4 regions of the Colwellia sp. MB02u-14 genome follow, and region 2 is predicted to be linked to each of the others. Evidence: predicted binding sites of a transcription regulator. Region 2 holds the regulator's gene; each other region holds the start of a gene.
What was found. Region 2 encodes sigma-54, which starts transcription at its own class of promoters, with help from an activator protein. Its sites were predicted from a motif close to GTTGGCACGNNNNTNGNNT; they were not measured.
Positions count from the first base shown of each region.

Region 1: the regulator sigma-54 is predicted to act here: its motif matches at 2,118-2,136, upstream of H4J52_RS10775 (flagellar hook-length control protein FliK).
Region 3: the regulator sigma-54 is predicted to act here: its motif matches at 2,681-2,699, upstream of H4J52_RS17535 (DUF2884 family protein).
Region 4: the regulator sigma-54 is predicted to act here: its motif matches at 2,233-2,251, upstream of H4J52_RS15545 (PEP-CTERM sorting domain-containing protein).

Region 1 is NZ_JACGUX010000079.1:96,499-101,053, reverse strand. It holds gene fliH (flagellar assembly protein FliH) at 1-177, shown strand, start outside; gene fliI (flagellar protein export ATPase FliI) at 208-1,566, shown strand; gene fliJ (flagellar export protein FliJ) at 1,645-2,091, shown strand; gene H4J52_RS10775 (flagellar hook-length control protein FliK) at 2,226-4,229, shown strand; gene fliL (flagellar basal body-associated protein FliL) at 4,319-4,555, shown strand, end outside.
Region 2 is NZ_JACGUX010000079.1:441,052-445,606, reverse strand. It holds gene rapZ (RNase adapter RapZ) at 1-357, opposite strand, end outside; gene ptsN (PTS IIA-like nitrogen regulatory protein PtsN) at 388-843, opposite strand; gene hpf (ribosome hibernation promoting factor) at 889-1,176, opposite strand; gene H4J52_RS12355 (RNA polymerase factor sigma-54) at 1,200-2,708, opposite strand; gene lptB (LPS export ABC transporter ATP-binding protein) at 2,782-3,513, opposite strand; gene lptA (lipopolysaccharide transport periplasmic protein LptA) at 3,510-4,052, opposite strand; gene lptC (LPS export ABC transporter periplasmic protein LptC) at 4,033-4,555, opposite strand, start outside.
Region 3 is NZ_JACGUX010000087.1:259,565-264,119, forward strand. It holds gene H4J52_RS17530 (EAL and HDOD domain-containing protein) at 104-1,327, shown strand; gene H4J52_RS17535 (DUF2884 family protein) at 1,811-2,620, opposite strand; gene zapE (cell division protein ZapE) at 2,794-3,918, opposite strand; gene H4J52_RS17545 (cold-shock protein) at 4,018-4,224, opposite strand; gene H4J52_RS17550 (RNA methyltransferase) at 4,500-4,555, opposite strand, start outside.
Region 4 is NZ_JACGUX010000085.1:66,522-71,076, reverse strand. It holds gene prsT (XrtA/PEP-CTERM system TPR-repeat protein PrsT) at 1-2,048, opposite strand, end outside; gene H4J52_RS15545 (PEP-CTERM sorting domain-containing protein) at 2,343-3,206, shown strand; gene erpA (iron-sulfur cluster insertion protein ErpA) at 3,393-3,734, shown strand; gene H4J52_RS15535 (hypothetical protein) at 4,104-4,430, opposite strand.

The DNA of each region.
Region 1 (4,555 bases), 340 kb from region 2:
GAAAAGCAGTTTGGTGCAGATCATGTTCAAGAGCAAGGTTGGCGCTTGCTTGCTGCACCACAGCTTGTTCCTGGTAGTTGTCAAATTGAAAACAGTACTTCCAACGTAGATTTGAGTGTTAAATCACGGATGAAAGAAGTATTGGACTCATTTTTGCAAGATGCATTACATCAGTAATTTCTTGTATAAAAGAGTCAAAATACCGCTATGGTTAATACCTTTCGCCTAAATGAAAGACTAAAAAACTGTCAAGAGTTTGTCCATCCGCATAAAGTTTCTGTCGCGGGGCGCTTAGTAAGGGTTGTGGGTTTAACCTTAGAAGCTGTTGGGGTTAAAGCCGCAGTAGGAAGCCAATGTCTGGTCGAGACCGCACAAGGCGATTTAATCGCCGAGATTGTCGGATTTTCTAAAGACATCACTTATTTAATGCCAGAACAAAGCTTACAAGGCGTTTTACCTGGCGCGCGCGTTGTGCCGCTAGCGACGAAAGCTCGCTTACCTTTTTCAATGGATTTGCTTGGCCGAGTCGTTGATGGTGTAGGTAAACCCTTAGACGGTAAAGGTCCAATCAAAAACTCGGGTCATTACCAAATAAATAATAAACCCATTAACCCTTTATCGAGACGGGCAATTACCAAACCTCTAGACGTTGGTGTACGTGCTATTAATAGCTTTTTAACCGTAGGTGTGGGTCAGCGTATGGGGCTGTTCGCTGGCTCAGGTGTTGGTAAAAGTGTTTTGCTAGGAATGATGACACGTGGCACAACTGCTGATGTAATTGTGGTGGGATTAATTGGTGAACGTGGCCGAGAAGTTAAAGAATTTATTGAAGAAATTTTAGATGAAGAAGGACGCGCACGATCAGTTGTTGTTGCTGCGCCTGCAGATAATTCGCCATTAATGCGTCTAAAAGGTTGTGAAACAGCGGTACAAATTGCTGAGTATTTTCGAGATCAAGGCTTAAATGTTTTATTATTGGTCGACTCGCTGACACGTTATGCACAAGCGCAACGAGAAATAGCACTCGCTGTGGGCGAGCCTCCAGCAACCAAAGGTTATCCGCCTTCAGTATTTTCAAAGTTACCACAACTGGTAGAACGAGCGGGTAATGGTGGTGAAGGTCAGGGATCAATAACCGCATTTTTTACGGTATTAACAGAAGGTGATGATCTACAAGACCCTATTGCAGATGCTTCTCGGGCAATTTTAGATGGACATATTGTTTTATCTCGTGCTTTAGCTGATGCAGGTCACTATCCTGCGGTTGATATCGAAGGTTCTATTAGTCGTGTAATGCCAATGGTGACCAGTGAAGAGCATCAGCAACTCGCTCGACAATTAAAACAAGTTTATTCCCTATACCAGCAAAACAAAGATTTGATTGCTATTGGCGCTTATAGCCGTGGCAATGATCCTCGTATTGATCAGTCAATTGACTTAATGCCAGTGATCAAATTTTTCTTACAACAAAAAATGTTGGAAGTTATTCCTTATGATCAAAGCTTAACGCAACTCCAAGAAATATTTTCTGCAGCGCAAGCACACGCACAAACAGCGCAGGGATAATAAAATATTCTTGCATCGTGTTGTTAAAGAAAGTGTAGTAACGCTACTTGGCCATTCACTATTACAAAGGGGTAACTTATGCCATTAAAGCAACTGGATACCTTACATCGTTATGAACAAGACAAAGAAAAAAAAGCAGCGCAAGCACTACAAACGGCTGAATTTGAATATCAGCAGAATATTGAACGGTTAAACAGTGTTAGCGAGTATCGACTTGAGTATATGAAACGGTTAAATGAACGTTCAATGGTCGGTATCGATAGCGCAACATTTAGCCATTTTCATGCCTTTATTGCCAAGCTAGACAACGCAGCTCAGCAAGTAGATATTGCCATCACGCAAAGCAAGGCAATAGTCGAACAGAGCAAGCAACAGTGGTTTGCTCAGCGACAAAAAATTCAAGCAGTGGAATTGCTTCGTGATAAAAAAAGACAAGCACTGGCCATTATTGCAAATAAACAAGAACAAAAAATGTTTGATGAAATTGCTACTCAACAATTTGTGCGACAAAAAATGCAGAGATAAAGCTATTTCTAAAGATTACAATATTCTTTGGAACAATACTTGCTTACTTATGTGTTAGAAAAAATTAGCCATAAAAAATGCTATAACTCTTTTAAATATAGCTCAAACTTACCGTTGAAATGAAAAGGTTTACTATGCCGCAAGTTAATACATTAGCCATAGATATAGCGCCAAGTAAGGACTTTAGTTCTGTTCAGTCAAGAGTAACAGGCTCGTCAAAAAATCCAAATAAAGATTTTGCGCAAATGGTGGATCAACATTATCAAAACCAACAAAGCGGCAAGAAACAAGAAATAAGTGGCAACAAAGCGAAAGTTGATGCAGAAAGTAACCCCGTAAATAAAGGTGTTCCGTCGAAAGATAAAGAGTTAGGTACGGCATCTGATGAAGAAATCAACACTGAAACTCATAAGAGTCAATCAGCAGAACAGTTGCCTAGTGATGATCAAGATATCAATGAAAGAAAAGATCAGCTAGAAAATGCTCAAAAAGAAGATCCTGAGCAGAAAAGTACAATAGTCGTAAACGTTAATAACGAATCGACGACCTCTAAAAATACAGAAAGTACTACCGAGCAACTGATGTCGTTCTTGTCTGCTTCTCAAAAAATATTATCCGATGGTGAAAATACGGTTACGCCAAAAACTAATGAAAAATTATCAACCCTAGAAAGTGCTGGGAAGCAGCAAGACAAAACTGAATTAGAAGTGCTTTTAAAGCAAGTACTTGGTGGAAATTATAAAATAAAAACAGGTGAAATTGAAGATAATTCAGTAAAACCTACCCCCGATAAAAACGTAGCTGAGCAATTAAAAATGCAGGTAGCTAGCAAAAACGCGGCATTGATAAATAAAACTGACGCTCAAATCCCACCCGTTGTTGATGCGGGTAAAGTGATTAAAAATGAAAGTAAGTTAGACATTGCTGTAGTCGAGGGGAAAACAGGAAATGAGCAAGTTTCATCAATGAAATTCACTGATCTTAAAACCCTGCTGTCAACCCAAACTGACGTTAACAATGTGACAAAGCAGCAAATGTCAGCAAGTGATCTTGAAGCCCTTGCGGTTGGTGAAGAAAATACAGCGATTGAAGGTGAATTAGAAAAAGTCAATACAGCGTTTTTAGGTAGTCAAGATAAAGTGACAACGCATGATAAAACCCCACAAAGTAATGCGAAAAATCATACCTCGTTAACAAAAGAGGGAGCCGAGACGGCATTACCCATAACGGTTAAAAACGAAAACTTGGTGGGTGAAATTGATGCTAACAATATCAATACAGATAAAGTCGCTTTTGCTGGAGTGAGCGTTCCTGGCGAAAAACAAGCTCAAGAAAGTAACCAGAATCAAAGTCGAGTGATCAATCAAGCAACCCACAAAGTACTTGAGGCACAAAACTCAAGTGCTGGCGAACAATCTCAAGAGCAGTCGTCAGAGCAACAAAACAAGAAAATGGCACAAAGTTTATCTAACACTGAAAAATTGGTCAATAATGAAGTATCAGTTAAAGAAAAACCATTTAATGAGATTTTTGATAAAAAACAAATGAATATCAGTATTGAAAATGCGCTTAACAGAGATATTCTTCAAGTTAATGAAGCGACAAAATCAGCAGCTTTTACTGAAGAGATGATCACCAAACTGAGCAGTGAAAATGTTCAATCTACGGCTCAATCGGTCACGAATGCAAAGCAAGCGACTTCATTATACAATGAAACTTTATCAGTATACCGTAAAGATTTTGCGGGCGCGTTGAAAGATAAAGTTATGGTAATGATGAACCAGAAACTTCAACAAATTGAAATTCGTCTTGATCCTCAAGAACTAGGTAATGTTAACGTTAAAATTAATATGCAAAATGAGCAGGCTGTTGTTAACTTTACGGTGCAAAACCAGCAGGCAAAAGAAGCTTTTGATCAAAACTTAGGTCGATTAAAAGAGATGCTTGCTGAAAGTGGTGTTGATGTTGGCGATGCCAATGTCGAGCAACAAAGCAAACAACAAAATGAAGATGAACTTGGCGGTGGTGATCAAGGTGGTGAGGGCGATGTTACTGGTAATGAATTATCAGCGTTAAGTGATACGCAAACACTAAATTTGGTTAAAGGTTCATCAACTGGCGTAGATTACTACGCTTAAATGAGAAAACTCATTGGCTAGCTGGCGATTCAACGATATAGTTGATTAAACATAAACCTAACATTTAAATAGATATTAAAGGCTCGATGATGGCTGAAGAAAAAGGCGAAGGTAAAGAGTTAGAATTAGACAGTAAAGGCAAAAGCAAAAAGATGATCATTATCATTGCTGCTGTTGTGATATTGGCTAGTGTAGGCGGTGGCGTTTATTTCTTTATGGGAGGAGACGATCCTGTTTCTCAAGATCAACTTGACGCTGAACTTGATGGCAACAGTGGCGATGACAGTGCTGAAGGCGAAGCAAAAGAAGATGTTGCGCCAAGTACA
Region 2 (4,555 bases):
CTCTAAAGAAATCGCTTGGTCGAGTGGAATATTTTGTTTTATTAACGGATGTAAACGACGCGTTTCACTAAAACGGCGAATAAGATCAGAATCATCGGCGTCTAAATAAAGTATATCGAGCTTTACTGTTTTAGGTAGATAATCTAATATTTCTGAGACATCATTAGGGTCATTGGGCAAATTACGGACATCTAAACTAACGGCTACTTTATCATAGTCATTGATGACGGTATGGGCTAACGCAGGCAACAAGTTAACAGGAATATTATCTACGCAGTAGTAGCCTAAATCTTCGAGCACACGCAATGCAACACTTTTACCTGACCCTGAACGACCACTGACTATCATGAGTTTCATTTGAATTTTCCTGACTTTTTATTGTATTTATTAACGTGCAGCTTGCTTTATTAAATTAAAAAGCTCTTGCGAATTTTGACACTTTCTTACTTGTTTTGCGATTTGTTTGGTACTAAATACTTGTGCAATACTTTGTAGCGTTTCTAAATGTTGTTGGCAGTTCTCTTCGGGCACAAACAGCGCAATAATAATATCTACCCCGCGATTATCTATAGAGTCAAATTCCACCGCTTGTTCACTGGTCAGTAAAACGGCAATGACTTGTGAGGTATTTGACAAACGCCCATGAGGGATAGCTATACCGTTACCGATGCCGGTAGAACCCACTTTTTCACGCGCCATTAAACTTTCAAATAGCTGATGTGTATCAAGGTTCTCAATTTTTTTTGCCGCAGTGGCGCTAATTATTTCAAGGAGTTTTTTTTTGCTAGTCCCCTTAACGGCACAGAGTGTGCAGTCAAGGGTTAGGATATCTTGCAACTTCATTACACTACTTACATTCTTTGATTAGAGAAAAGATAAAAAACAGCATTAATGCTGATTCGTTTTGCCTTTGTACTTTAATATTTGCCGATCAAGTTTATCAACAAGACTGTCAATAGAGGCGTACATATCTGGATTTTCAGCTTTAGCATGTAAATCAGTGCCACTAAGATGAATCGTCGCTTCTGCAATTTGGTTTGATTTCTCAACGGTGAGAACAACATGAACATTATTGATATGGTCAAAATGTCGGGTCAACTTTGCCATTTTTATATTGACATTTTCTCGTAAAGCTTCGGTAATTTCAACATGGTGACCAGAAAGATTAATTTGCATAAGCTTAATTCCTCATCTTTTCGTTAAAGTAAACTTTTTCGTTGGTTAGAAGGGGGAATAGAAAGTGACTCGCGATATTTTGCAATAGTACGCCGAGCAACATTTATTCCTTGAGTGGCTAATAAGTCAGCCATTTTACTATCACTTAATGGCTTTGCGGGTATTTCAGCCGCGACAAATTTTTTGATTAATGCACGAATAGCGGTTGATGAACATTCGCCACCACTTTCTGTCCCTACATGACTTGAAAAGAAAAATTTCAGTTCAAAAATTCCTCGTGGCGTATGCATATACTTTTGTGTTGTTACCCGAGAAATGGTTGATTCATGCATATCGACAGCTTCGGCAATATCATTTAGAACCATAGGACGCATGGCTTCATTACCATGTTCGAAAAAACCAATTTGTCGTTGAACAATACAGTTTGACACTTTCAATAAGGTATCGTTACGACTTTCTAAACTTTTAATAAACCATTTAGCTTCTTGTAAATTTGAGCGAATAAACTGTGTGTCTGCCGTTGACTTCATCGAACGAGACATCGAAGCATATTGCTGATTGACAGACAGCTTTGGTGCTGTATCAGGATTTAGTTCAACAACCCAACGCCCATTTTTCTTTTCAACAGAAACATCAGGAATAACGTATTGATCATCACTTTTGATAACACTGTCGCCAGGTCTAGGATCAAGTGATTGAATCAGGCGGACGACTTCGCGAAGTTGCTCTTCTTTTAGTCGAGTTTTACGCATTAACGTACGATAATCTCGGCTACCCAGCAGATTAATATGGTCACGTAACACCAACTTACTTTCTGCTAACCACGGCGTTGCGGGGTCAAATTGGTTAAGTTGAATAATTAAACATTCTGAAATAGAACGTGCAGCAACGCCAACAGGGTCAAAGAGGTTAATACGTTTTAGTACCACCTCTATTTCATCAAGTTCAACACCTTCAATGGCAACACTGTCTAGAATGTCTTCACTGGAAACGGTCAAATAGCCAGCATCGTCAACGGCATCTATGATTGCGGTAGCTATAGCACGGTCGGTTTCGGTGAAAGGGCTTAATTCCATTTGCCAGCGTAAGTGGTCTTGAATAGAATCTTGAGTTTCGCCTTGGTAAGTATAATCTTCTGAAGCGGGTCCCGAATTAGAACTCGCTGCACCTGCGGTGTAGTTGTCATCCCAGGTCGTATCCATGTTTAATTCTTCAGGGATATCATTTTTATCCATTGCTTCAGTGGTGGTGATCTCATCGATGGTGGGTGTAGAGTCTTCGCTGCCATCAGAAACGGCTTTCTCTTTAATATCACCTGCACCAGCTGTGTGAGCTTCTTCAAGATTGTCAGTACTTTTATCTTCAGCATTGTTTGACGATTCATCCATTTCTAGTAATGGATTATTTTCTAAGGCCTCTTGAATTTCTTGCTGAAGCTCTAACGTTGACAATTGCAGCAATTTGATTGCTTGCTGCAATTGAGGCGTCATGGTTAATTGTTGTCCTATGCGGAGTTGTAGAGTAGGGCGCATTTAGGTCATTAACTTCCTATTATTTTTAATTGAATATTGTCGATATACGAAAATATTATTAACTTATTAGCTACTATAGCGTGAATTGTTCACCAAGGTATACATCTCTTACATGTTGATTTGCAAGAATTTGATCTGCATTACCTTCTGCAATAAGTTCACCATGACTAACAATATAAGCATGTTCACACACATCAAGGGTTTCTCTTACATTATGGTCGGTGATCAAAACACCAATACCACGTTCTTTTAAGTGTAGAATAATTTTTTTGATATCACCTACTGAAATTGGGTCAACACCCGCAAAAGGTTCATCTAATAAAATAAATTTGGGCTCTGCGGCTAAAGCTCGAGCAATCTCTACTCGGCGACGTTCACCACCTGATAAGCTCATGCCTAAATTATCTTTAATATGACCTATGTTAAATTCTTCAACTAAATGTTCTAGCTTTTCTTCACGTTCTGCATTAGATAATTCTTTTCGTGTTTGCAAAATGGCCATAATATTATCGTAAACACTCAGTTTTCGAAAGATAGAGGCTTCTTGTGGCAAGTACCCTATCCCTTTTCTTGCGCGTTCATGCATAGGTGCTAACGTGAGGTTTTCATCATTGAGAATAATATCGCCACTATCACTTTCAACCAAACCAACAATCATATAGAAAGAGGTGGTTTTTCCTGCGCCATTAGGGCCGAGTAAACCCACTATTTGTCCTGCTGAGACTTGCATACTGACATTCTTAACAACTTTTCTGCCTTTATAAGCCTTAGCAAGACCTTTCGCCATTAGCGTGCTCGTACTCATAAGTTACCTTTTTCCAGAGTATTAGTGTCATTTTTTTTCGCTTGTACTTTTTCTTTAGGCTGAAAAATTGTCTTCGTTCGTTCATTAGTTTTACTCTCAGCATTTACATACTGAGTATCAATATTGTAAGTGATTTTACTACCACTGACTTCACTGTCTTCTTGTTGTAATAATGCATTTCCTGAAATGATCACTAAATTGTTTCCAGGCTCGTATCGTATTTCATCTGCTTGCAAATTAAGCAGAGTACCATCGGTTAACGTTTGTTCAAATGTTGCTGGTTTCCCTTTCGCAATATAGGTTTTTTCTTCGCTACCTGATTGCGTTAGCACTTGAACCAAGTCGGCACGAATAATTAATGAACCTTGGGTGATAACTACGTTGTCGATATAGCTGAAAATTTTATTTTTAAGATCTGCTGCTTGTCTTGATGCATCAATTTCAATTTTTTGTGATATATCAAATTTTTCAGCGAAAGCTGATGAAAGCAAGGCGCCTGATAATATTAAGCACAGTAGGCTATTTTTTAACAATTTCATAAATGGATTTCACATGTTTAGTTAGTGTCATTTGGTTGGTGTTTAAGTCGACAATTAAACCCTTACCATCGATGGTAAATCCTTTACCAATAATTTTAATTTCTTGTTCTGAACTTATGATGTTAGTTTTTAAATCAAGTTCAAAGTATTTTCCTTGAACTTCTTGTAATAAGCTATTTTGATCGGTTGCTACCAAGCGCACATGCTTTTCTAACTTCACTCGGTTGTTGTTATATAATATGCCTTCATTGGCAGATACCTTCCATGTGGGCGCATTATTTTTTGGATGAAGGGTGTATTGAGGAAACTCAAAATTGGTAATGTTTAACTCAGGATAATGTTCCATACGCTGTGCATCAACAACATAAGCTAAACTTCCTTCATTCTTGTAGACATTACTGTGTAAATTTTCAGCAATAAAGTCAGGCGTGAGTGTTTTGTCAATCGCTTGTAACTGTGGTATTGAGGCATTTCTCCATTCAATAATCCCATAAATAGCGCCC
Region 3 (4,555 bases), on a different contig from region 2:
ATGTAATGTTTTTATGACAGTGACTAATATATAGAAATAGTTAATGCTAATTGGTCATATTTACAATATATTCACTGTAGTTATGATGTGTTCAGGAATTATTATGTATTTTTATGCCGCAAGGCAACCCATTCTAGATAAAGACAAAAATCTTTTTGCCTATGAATTGTTATTTAGAGACAGTATTGATAACGTTTTTCCTGACATTGATGGCGACGAAGCCACAACCAAAATGATCGAAGCAAGTAAATTTAACTTAGGTATTGGTGAATTTACCGCTAATAAACCTGCCTTTATTAATTTTACACTCGAAACGTTAAGCCTTGGTTACGCAAATATGCTAGCGACTGATGAAGTAGTTGTAGAGATTCTAGAGACGGTTAAGCCGGGTAAAAAACTGCTAGCTATTTGTAAAGATCTTTACGAGCAAGGGTACACATTAGCGCTTGATGACTACGAACATCAAAAAGTGTGGATGCACTTCTTCCCATATATCAAAATAATAAAAATAGATTGGAAAATTTCCACTATTGAAGAGATAAAAGAAGTTAAGCAGGCGATTATAAATTTTCCTGATATTAAGTTACTTGCAGAAAAAGTTGAAACATACGAAGAATACAATCAAGCTTTAGAATTAGGTTTTGAACTGTTCCAAGGTTTTTTCTTTGCAAAGCCTGAAATGATAAAAACTAAAAGTCTATCTCCGTCACAAATAGCGATGGCTGAGTTACTTTATGAAACATCAAAACCCGAATTAGATTTAATCAGTATTACATCTGTATTTGAGCGTGATGTGACACTTTCATATAAATTATTAAGATATGTCAACTCAGCAATTTTCCGGAGGAGCACAGAGATATCTACAATAAAACAAGCACTTGTAACCTTAGGCTCTGATGAGTTAAAGCGTTTTTTAGGTCTAATGTTTGCTATAAATGTTAACCCTGACAAGCCTTCTGAGTTAATCAATTCAGCAATGGCTCGAGCAAAGTTTTGTGAGCTTGTTGCAAAAAACATTAGTGTTCCAGTAAATAGCTCAATTGCATTTTTAACGGGACTATTGTCATTAATTGATGCCATTTTAGATGAAAAACTTGAAACAGTTTTAGAAAAACTTCCTCTTGCTCAAGAAATAAAAGATCCTTTACTCACTAAAAAAGGAGTCTTGGCTGAATTAATACAATTGTTAGAGTTTATTGAACATGCACAATGGGAAAAAACCACTATTGTCATGAAAAAATTAGGTATTGAAAAAGAGAAAGTCATTAAAGATTATAATGAAGCACTAAATTGGGCTGATGAACAATCCCAAATGACCAATAGTTAACTTCGTTTCAAAAGCTAAAAGGCCAAATTTTACATCTATTTTCCTGTGATATTACCTCTATGAACAGAGGTACTTGTGATTTGTAATAATACAGTTCATATCGTTTTTCCTGAAGATCGTCACTCTTTCACATCCATGTGACCGTGACATACCGTTCTTCCTGAACATCGTCACTCTTTCACATCCATGTGACCGTGACATACCGTTCTTCCTGAACACCGTTACTCTTTCACATCCATGTGACCGTGACATACCGTTCTTCCTGAACATCGTTACTCTTTCACATCCATGTGACCGTGACATACCGTTCTTCCTGAACATCGTTACTCTTTCACATCCATGTGACCGTGACATACCGTTCTTCCTGAACATAAAAACGAGTAAGATTTATAGTCTTCGCTCGTTTTATGGTGACAGTAACAGTAGAATAACAGCTCAAAGACTATATAAACGCTAATGACGTTACACAGTTATATAGAAATACTACATCAGATCTTTGCGGTCTTTAGCCATAACTTTGGTGGTTAGCAAATTAAAATCTTTTAGCTCAATTATCTCATCCGTTAATTGATCTTCAAGAGCATCAATTGCGATAACTGACTGACAAAGCTCCTCGCTTCGCGTTTCTATTTCGTTACCACGAGATTTCATTTCGTATTCCATCTTTTCACCAAAATCTTCCATACGTGTTTCAAAGGCATCCATATCGCCCCCAGAAAAAAGCATCTGTTGACCAACAGCAATCATCAAACTGCCTATCGAATTTTGCACTGTTTGCTCTACAGCACTCTCAATACGCTGTTCGAAATCTTCATTGAAAAAATCGTCTCCTGAAAAGCCGTTTTCATCAAAATAAATGTCTTTATGGTGAGTAAAACCTTCATCGATTTCTTTACGTATTTCTGAGAGTTGGGCACCAATTTCAGCACTAATATCATTCCCCTCACCTAGCAATTCATTAAAGGCTAAATTTACGCCATCACTCGCAAGATCAATAGCATCTAATGCAATCCCTTTTACTTGCGGAACAGCAGATCTAATACGCATAGCATAATCGGTAACTAAAGATTGCTGACTATCAGATAAAGCGATTTTATTGTCATTAACGTATAGCATTTCATTATCAACAATTTTGTAGAGCGCTTTTTTATCTCTTGAGAATTCAATGGCTGTGGCGGTAATTTTAACGCCTCCTGATATGTCTGCATTGCATGAGTCATTGGTAAATGATGCTTTAGAAGCAAATGAACTGCTGCTTGCCAATATTAGTGCCGTAGCGATTAGTGTTTTCATATTATCCCTTCTCTTATAAAATGTTGTCTTTAACTAAATAACGCATAACTAAGCTCGTTATTACAAAATAGGTGCCATAAAATAAAAGTAATAAAATTCAATAGGGTATATAAAAACAAACAATAAGAAAGAGAATAAAAAGCTATTATTTGGTTAAGAAAACAAAGTTTTAGTTAATATGATATGTTTTGCATTTCAATCAGTCTTGATTGACAACGGGCAAATTCAAAAATTAATTGTTGCCCCTGATAAAGGTCAAAAACATCAACTTCAGCGTTAATAATAAGTCTTATCTTTCTATCATAGAACTCATCAACCAACGCAATAAAACGTCGAGCTTCGTCATCTAAATGACGAAGCTCACCCAATATTTTACCCTCACGTTGATAGCCATCTTCCACGCCAGAGGCAACTGAAATAATTCTTTCTCCATTGAACTGTGGGACTTGATCAAGTAATACTGTTTTAAAACTATCAGCCAAACGCATATAGTCTCGCTGACTTCTTGGGCCTGAACAAAGCGCATAAAAATCAAAGAGTATCGTTTTATCAGTTTTCGCTTGGTAAGCTATTTTACGGTGGTTAACTGTTATATAACCTGAACTTACTTTACTCCCTGTAACTTCAAAGAATCGATTAACCAGAGTATTATTTTTAGCCAAGGGAAAGCTATAATCACGATACTCGATTGCAACTTCATCGTGGCCTAAACGATGGTCAATGTCACCATCAACTGATAACACTTGGCAATGCTTATTAATTAGACCGATAGTTGGTAGAAAGCGTTCACGCTGTAAACCGTTTCTGTAGAGTTGCTCGGGTTGACTGTTAGATGTAGCAATTAAAATAATACCTTGCTGAAAAAGTGCTTGAAACAAACCCGAAAGCAACATGGCGTCACCAATGTCTGAAACAAAAAATTCATCAAAACATAGCACCTTAATTTTTTTTGCCCAGCGCTTTGCAATAAATGTTAAAGGATCACTTTCCCCTGAACATAAATTTAATTGCTGATGAACTTCTTCCATAAATCGGTGGAAGTGAATACGTTTTTTTGCTGTGATCGCTAAATGTTGGAAAAACAGATCCATAAGCATGGTTTTACCACGCCCAACTCTGCCATAGAAATAAATTCCGGGAATAACAATGGGTTTATTAAGTCGTTTAGCCAGCCAAGACTGCTGTTCTTGCTGATAAATGTTCTGGGAGAGCTCATCGAGTTTCGCAACTGCATTAACTTGTGCGTAATCATATTGAAAATGATTTAAAGCAGATAACGACTGATAAGCTGAGAGCATAAACTAAATTTTTTCCACAAAAAAAGGGTGAGACATAAGTCTTACCCTTTTTAGCAATTTATTTGTATGAGGTAACCTAGGTTAACTCAACATACAAAATTAAAGAGCTTGAATGTTCTCAGCTTGAGGACCTTTCTGACCTTGAGTAACAGTAAACTGTACTTTTTGGCCTTCAGCTAGAGTTTTAAAACCGTCGCCAGAGATTGCAGAGAAATGTGCGAAAACGTCAGGACCAGATTCTTGCTCGATGAAACCAAAACCTTTAGACTCGTTGAACCATTTTACTGTACCAGTAGTTGTAGACATAATAGTATCCTATTTGTTTAATATAATTTTAATTTTGTTCCAGTCATTAAATAAATTTAATGACAAAAAACGATATTGCTGAGAGTGTTGCTATGACTTATTAAACAGGACGAGCTACTAACATAACTTCGAAACTTGGTACATAAATATAGGTAGTACTTTCTAGCTGCGTGCATCATATATCTTTCACAGAAAGAGTCAAGGTTTTTATCTATTTTATTAATCGTTTTTCTGATTTTATATCCAAAAGTCAAATTTAAACACCTATCACTGATTTAATTTTTAACTTTCACTGTATTATTAGTGTCTCTACTTTTACGAATAAGTGCAT
Region 4 (4,555 bases), on a different contig from region 2:
TTTTCGCTATTCCATGAAATCGAGCGTTTTAAGCTGAGAGTGGCTCCCTCAAAATCAGAACGGGACAATTGTGCATCAGCAAAAACATTATAAATATTTGATTTGTCATTGCTATTCTTTACGGCTAATTCAAAAGTGCTAAAAGCCTTTTCATAGGCTTTATCAGCCATATATAAATTAGCGAGTGCTAAATAAACACTTCCAACTTTATTGTTTTTGTTCAAAAATTTATTTGTCAGCGTTATAGCTTCTTTTAGCTGACCAAGCATTACTTGCATCTCAATAATGTTGATTAATGCTGTTGGGTTATTGTTATCAACACTAAACGCTTTTTTGTATGCATCTAGTGCATCATTATTGTTTTTTGTTATGCGATGTATATTGCCTAGCTCGATTAATAAAAATGCATTAGGCTCTTTTAATTCAGACACTTTTTTATTGATTTTCTCAATAGCTTTGTCAGACTGTTGCTCAATAACATCTATTCTTGATAAATGAACAAGCGTTCTAAGGTTATTTGGGTTTAAAGCTAAAGATTGTTCTAGTGATTTTTTTGCCAGAAGATGTTTGTTTAATCGACCTAAGAGGATGCCTTTTCGTAAGTGTAAAACGCTATCGTCATTTTGTAATGTTAGCGCAAGGTCTAATTGTTCGAGTGCTTGTTCAAATTGATTGTTTTTCTGGTAAGCCTCTGCCAATAATACAATTAAGCTTACGTTGGTATCGAGTGACTTTGCCTGTTCAAGGTGGATAATCGCTTGTGAAAACTTCCCGGTCAGCATCTCTAAGTTTGCTAAGTCAAACAAAGCCTTTGGGTTGTCTTTATTATTAACAACGTCGATTAGATAATTTTCAGCAAGTTGTAGCTCACCTAGTATTGTATAAGTTTGCCCAAGTAGAGACCAGGTTTCGATATCATCTGGATCGACTAACTTTGATTTTACCAATAATGTTTTCGCTCGAAATGGGCTATTTAATGATAACTCGACTTGGGCCGCTAACTTTAATGCTCTTGTATCATTATTAATGATGGCAAGGTATTTTTGCAAAAACTCTTGAGCTTTAAGGTTTTCTTGTTGTTGGAAACTTAGTACGCCAGCTAAATAAAGATAGACCGGATTTTGTTTCATTACCTCCTCAGGTAAACCGGTTAATACCACATTAATATGAGCGGTTGTTTCCTCTACTTCCTTTGTATTTCCTAGCGCACTGTTTGCTATTATTTTTAAATAATTCGCTTTAGGTTCATTAGGGATTTCTGTCGTAATAACATCAATGTCGTTCAAGGCAAGTTGAAAATTTCCTAGCTCAATATATAGGCTTGCTCGTGTTAGTAGCGCAGGGAAGTCCTTATTGTTTAATTCGATAACCTGAGAAATAATACTCAATGACTCTAATTTATTGCCTACTTGCTGTTCTATATTAGCAAGCATTGTTAAAGCAATACTATTTGTTGGAGATACCGCTAGTACTTGGCTGAGGTAAGCTCTCGCTTGAAGTATGTTTCCTTTAAGTAAGTATACTTGTGCGAGGCCTAATTGTGCTTTAATGCTATTAGGTACATGTTCTAATGCTTTTTGAAATAATATTCTTGCTTGCGCTAAATTGTTCATCGCGATAAAAGCTCTTCCTTGTAATATCGCAATTTTATTAAGCTGTTTTTTTTGGGTGTCAGCTGCAATAGGGGCATTAATCACTTCTTTATATTTTTGTTGTAACAGATAAGCCTCGAGCATTAAAGGAAGTACCTTACTTTCATCCGCTTTATTATTTTGGGCTTTTTCTAACTGATTCTCAGCGGAAGCGCCATCACCCATCGCAATATACACTTCGGCGAGTAAAACCATTGAAGGTAAATGCTTAGGATCATTTTTTAAAGCATTTTTCAAATGAATAATTGCAGCGTTCAGTTCAGAGATATAAAAACTTTTGAGTGCATCTTCATAAGGTTTATCTGCATTTTGCTCGGTAAAAGCTAGAGAATGGGTACTTAGCAATAAAAGCGTGCCAGTGAGTAAGGCTAAAGTCGTTTTTATTAAAGATATCATTGAAATATTTCTTTTATGAAAATCAATTGTTAAGGATACTCGGAGTTATTATTAATATCTAGAAGATCTTTAATTGTTTAATGGATGAAATAATAGTTGTCGATAATTTTTACACTTTTAGGTAATATAATGAGTATATATCTATATATTTCTCTATATTATTGAAGTTATTGGTTTTTTACATATTGGCTTGAATTTTGAATAAGACTGAATTAGTAGATAATAAATTATACATAATCTTGTGTTTTGATTACACATGTATTGATGCCGGTATTTAGAAGTAGGTTTAAAAATATGAAATGTTTAAAATGGATTGCAATAGCTGCACTTTCAGTATCAAGTATTAACGCGTTTGCTACAACACTTACCGCCGATGAAATAATGAAGGAGTACACTGATAATGGTTATTCAGATATTCAAGATAATTATATAGGTAAAGGTAATAGAAATGACATCAATGGTGAATCTTACCTATTTGATGTTGACCAAATGTTCGTTTCTCGTGTTGGCACCATACTATCTGTTGACATCTTTACTGCATTTTACAACGATATAAATACAGACGGTATCAAGCTTGGTGATTTGTTTATGGCTGCTGATAATAGTTTTGACAGTACTGGAGAATCGCCTTGGGATCCCAAACGAAATAACTCACGTGACAGATATACTAGTACTGCAGATAAATCAAATACCGGCACAAATTGGAACTACGTTTACGACCTTAGTGGTGCACGTAAATTTACGTCAGGAACTGGGGAATTAAAGTCAGGCTTTGGCAGTAATCAGGTAGTGAGTTCGTCTGATCTTCATGGTACTAGTTCTCGTGATAACCAAGCGGTAATGCTTGCGGATAGAAATAGCGATATAGTTCATGATTCATCTTCATGGTATGTAGATACTAATTATAGCTATGCTAAGACCGTTGGTGAAACATGGAATGGCTACGGTAAAGTTAGTTTTTCTTTTGATGTGAGTGGTACCGCACTTGCTACCGCTAATCAAATTGCTTTTCGCTGGGCAATGACATGCGCTAACGACATTATTGAAGGTGTTGCTTCATTTTCTGGTGGTTCAACTCCTGTGTCAGAACCAGGAACTATTGTATTAATGTTGCTTGCTATGGCTGGTTTTACTTACCGTAGAAAAGTAAAAAATTAATCTTTCATTAATAACCTGATCAATGCGTTATATTGAGAAATATGGCGCATTTTTTTTGTTATATTTGTGAAACATTACTTTTTATTGGGGTTAGCAGACTAAACAAGTGAATACTTGACTAAATTAGTCAAGTTTAAGATAATGGCTCTGAGACAATCCCGTTAACATCTTTGTAAGTAGAGTAATATGTCAACTCCTGAATTACCGATAAAATTTTCCGATGCCGCCGCAACTAAAGTGTTGTCTTTGATAACAGAAGAAGAGAACCCGGAATTAAAATTAAGAGTGTATGTAACAGGTGGTGGCTGCTCTGGATTTTCATATGGCTTTACTTTTGATGAAAAAGTGAACGATGGTGACATGACCATCGTTAAAAAAGGCGTTACTATGGTTATTGACCCGATGAGTTTACAATACTTAGTTGATGGTGAAGTCGATTATATTGAAGGCCTAGAAGGCAGTCGATTCTTAGTAAATAACCCCAATGCATCTTCGACTTGTGGTTGTGGTTCTTCTTTCTCAATCTAACCCTCTTTAGTTTTATATTGATTAAAAAACCAGTGATATCCTCCCTGGTTTTTTTTGTGCCTATTTCTTTCTTTTATCTTAGAAGTCTTTTAAATCAGGCATGCTATTACATCGAACACTTCCCCCAAGCAAATCTGATATTGCTGTTATTGCGATATTAACCTTACTGCTATTCAATCTACTTGCTTTATTTTCGCTTTAGCATCGGGTTGTTGATTAAACCTTGTTATCGATGGTGCAAGAGTATTTTTATGGGTTCAGTATTGATTGAAATTGTCATCTTGCGCGTTTCACTTGCTTGATTATTCAAACGTTGCCCCAGCTTCCTTAGTGACGTTTGTGAAATACTTTTATTTGAGCTATCACTTGTTAACAATTTTTATTGTTTGGCTGCTTCGGCAATATTTTAGCTTGGGTGGTGGACTCTCTTTTTAACGGTATTCTCTTAACCGTCTGAGTTTCGCTTTTAGTTTCATTTTTCGGTGCTTTTTTTATAATGGTCGCCTGCACCGTATCAAAAGCAAAGCTTGAATACTTAGCAACAGAAGAGAAATACAGTCTCGCTTGGATAGGTTTACCGGGATTTTTTTTTATGATCATGGGTAAAGGGGCTTGAGAAAACGGTTGCGTGAAAATAATCAGCATCATCAAATGAAAAATGGTAGAGCAAATCAGTCCTTTGCTTAATTTATTCACATATGACCTCCTTGTAAATCGTAAAATCATTGATGTTACATTGAGACTTCCAATCTTGAAAAATTTTAGTTTTACCTTAATAAACAGTAAATAGTTCAATAAAGATAGTTCGTTGCTATTTTAAG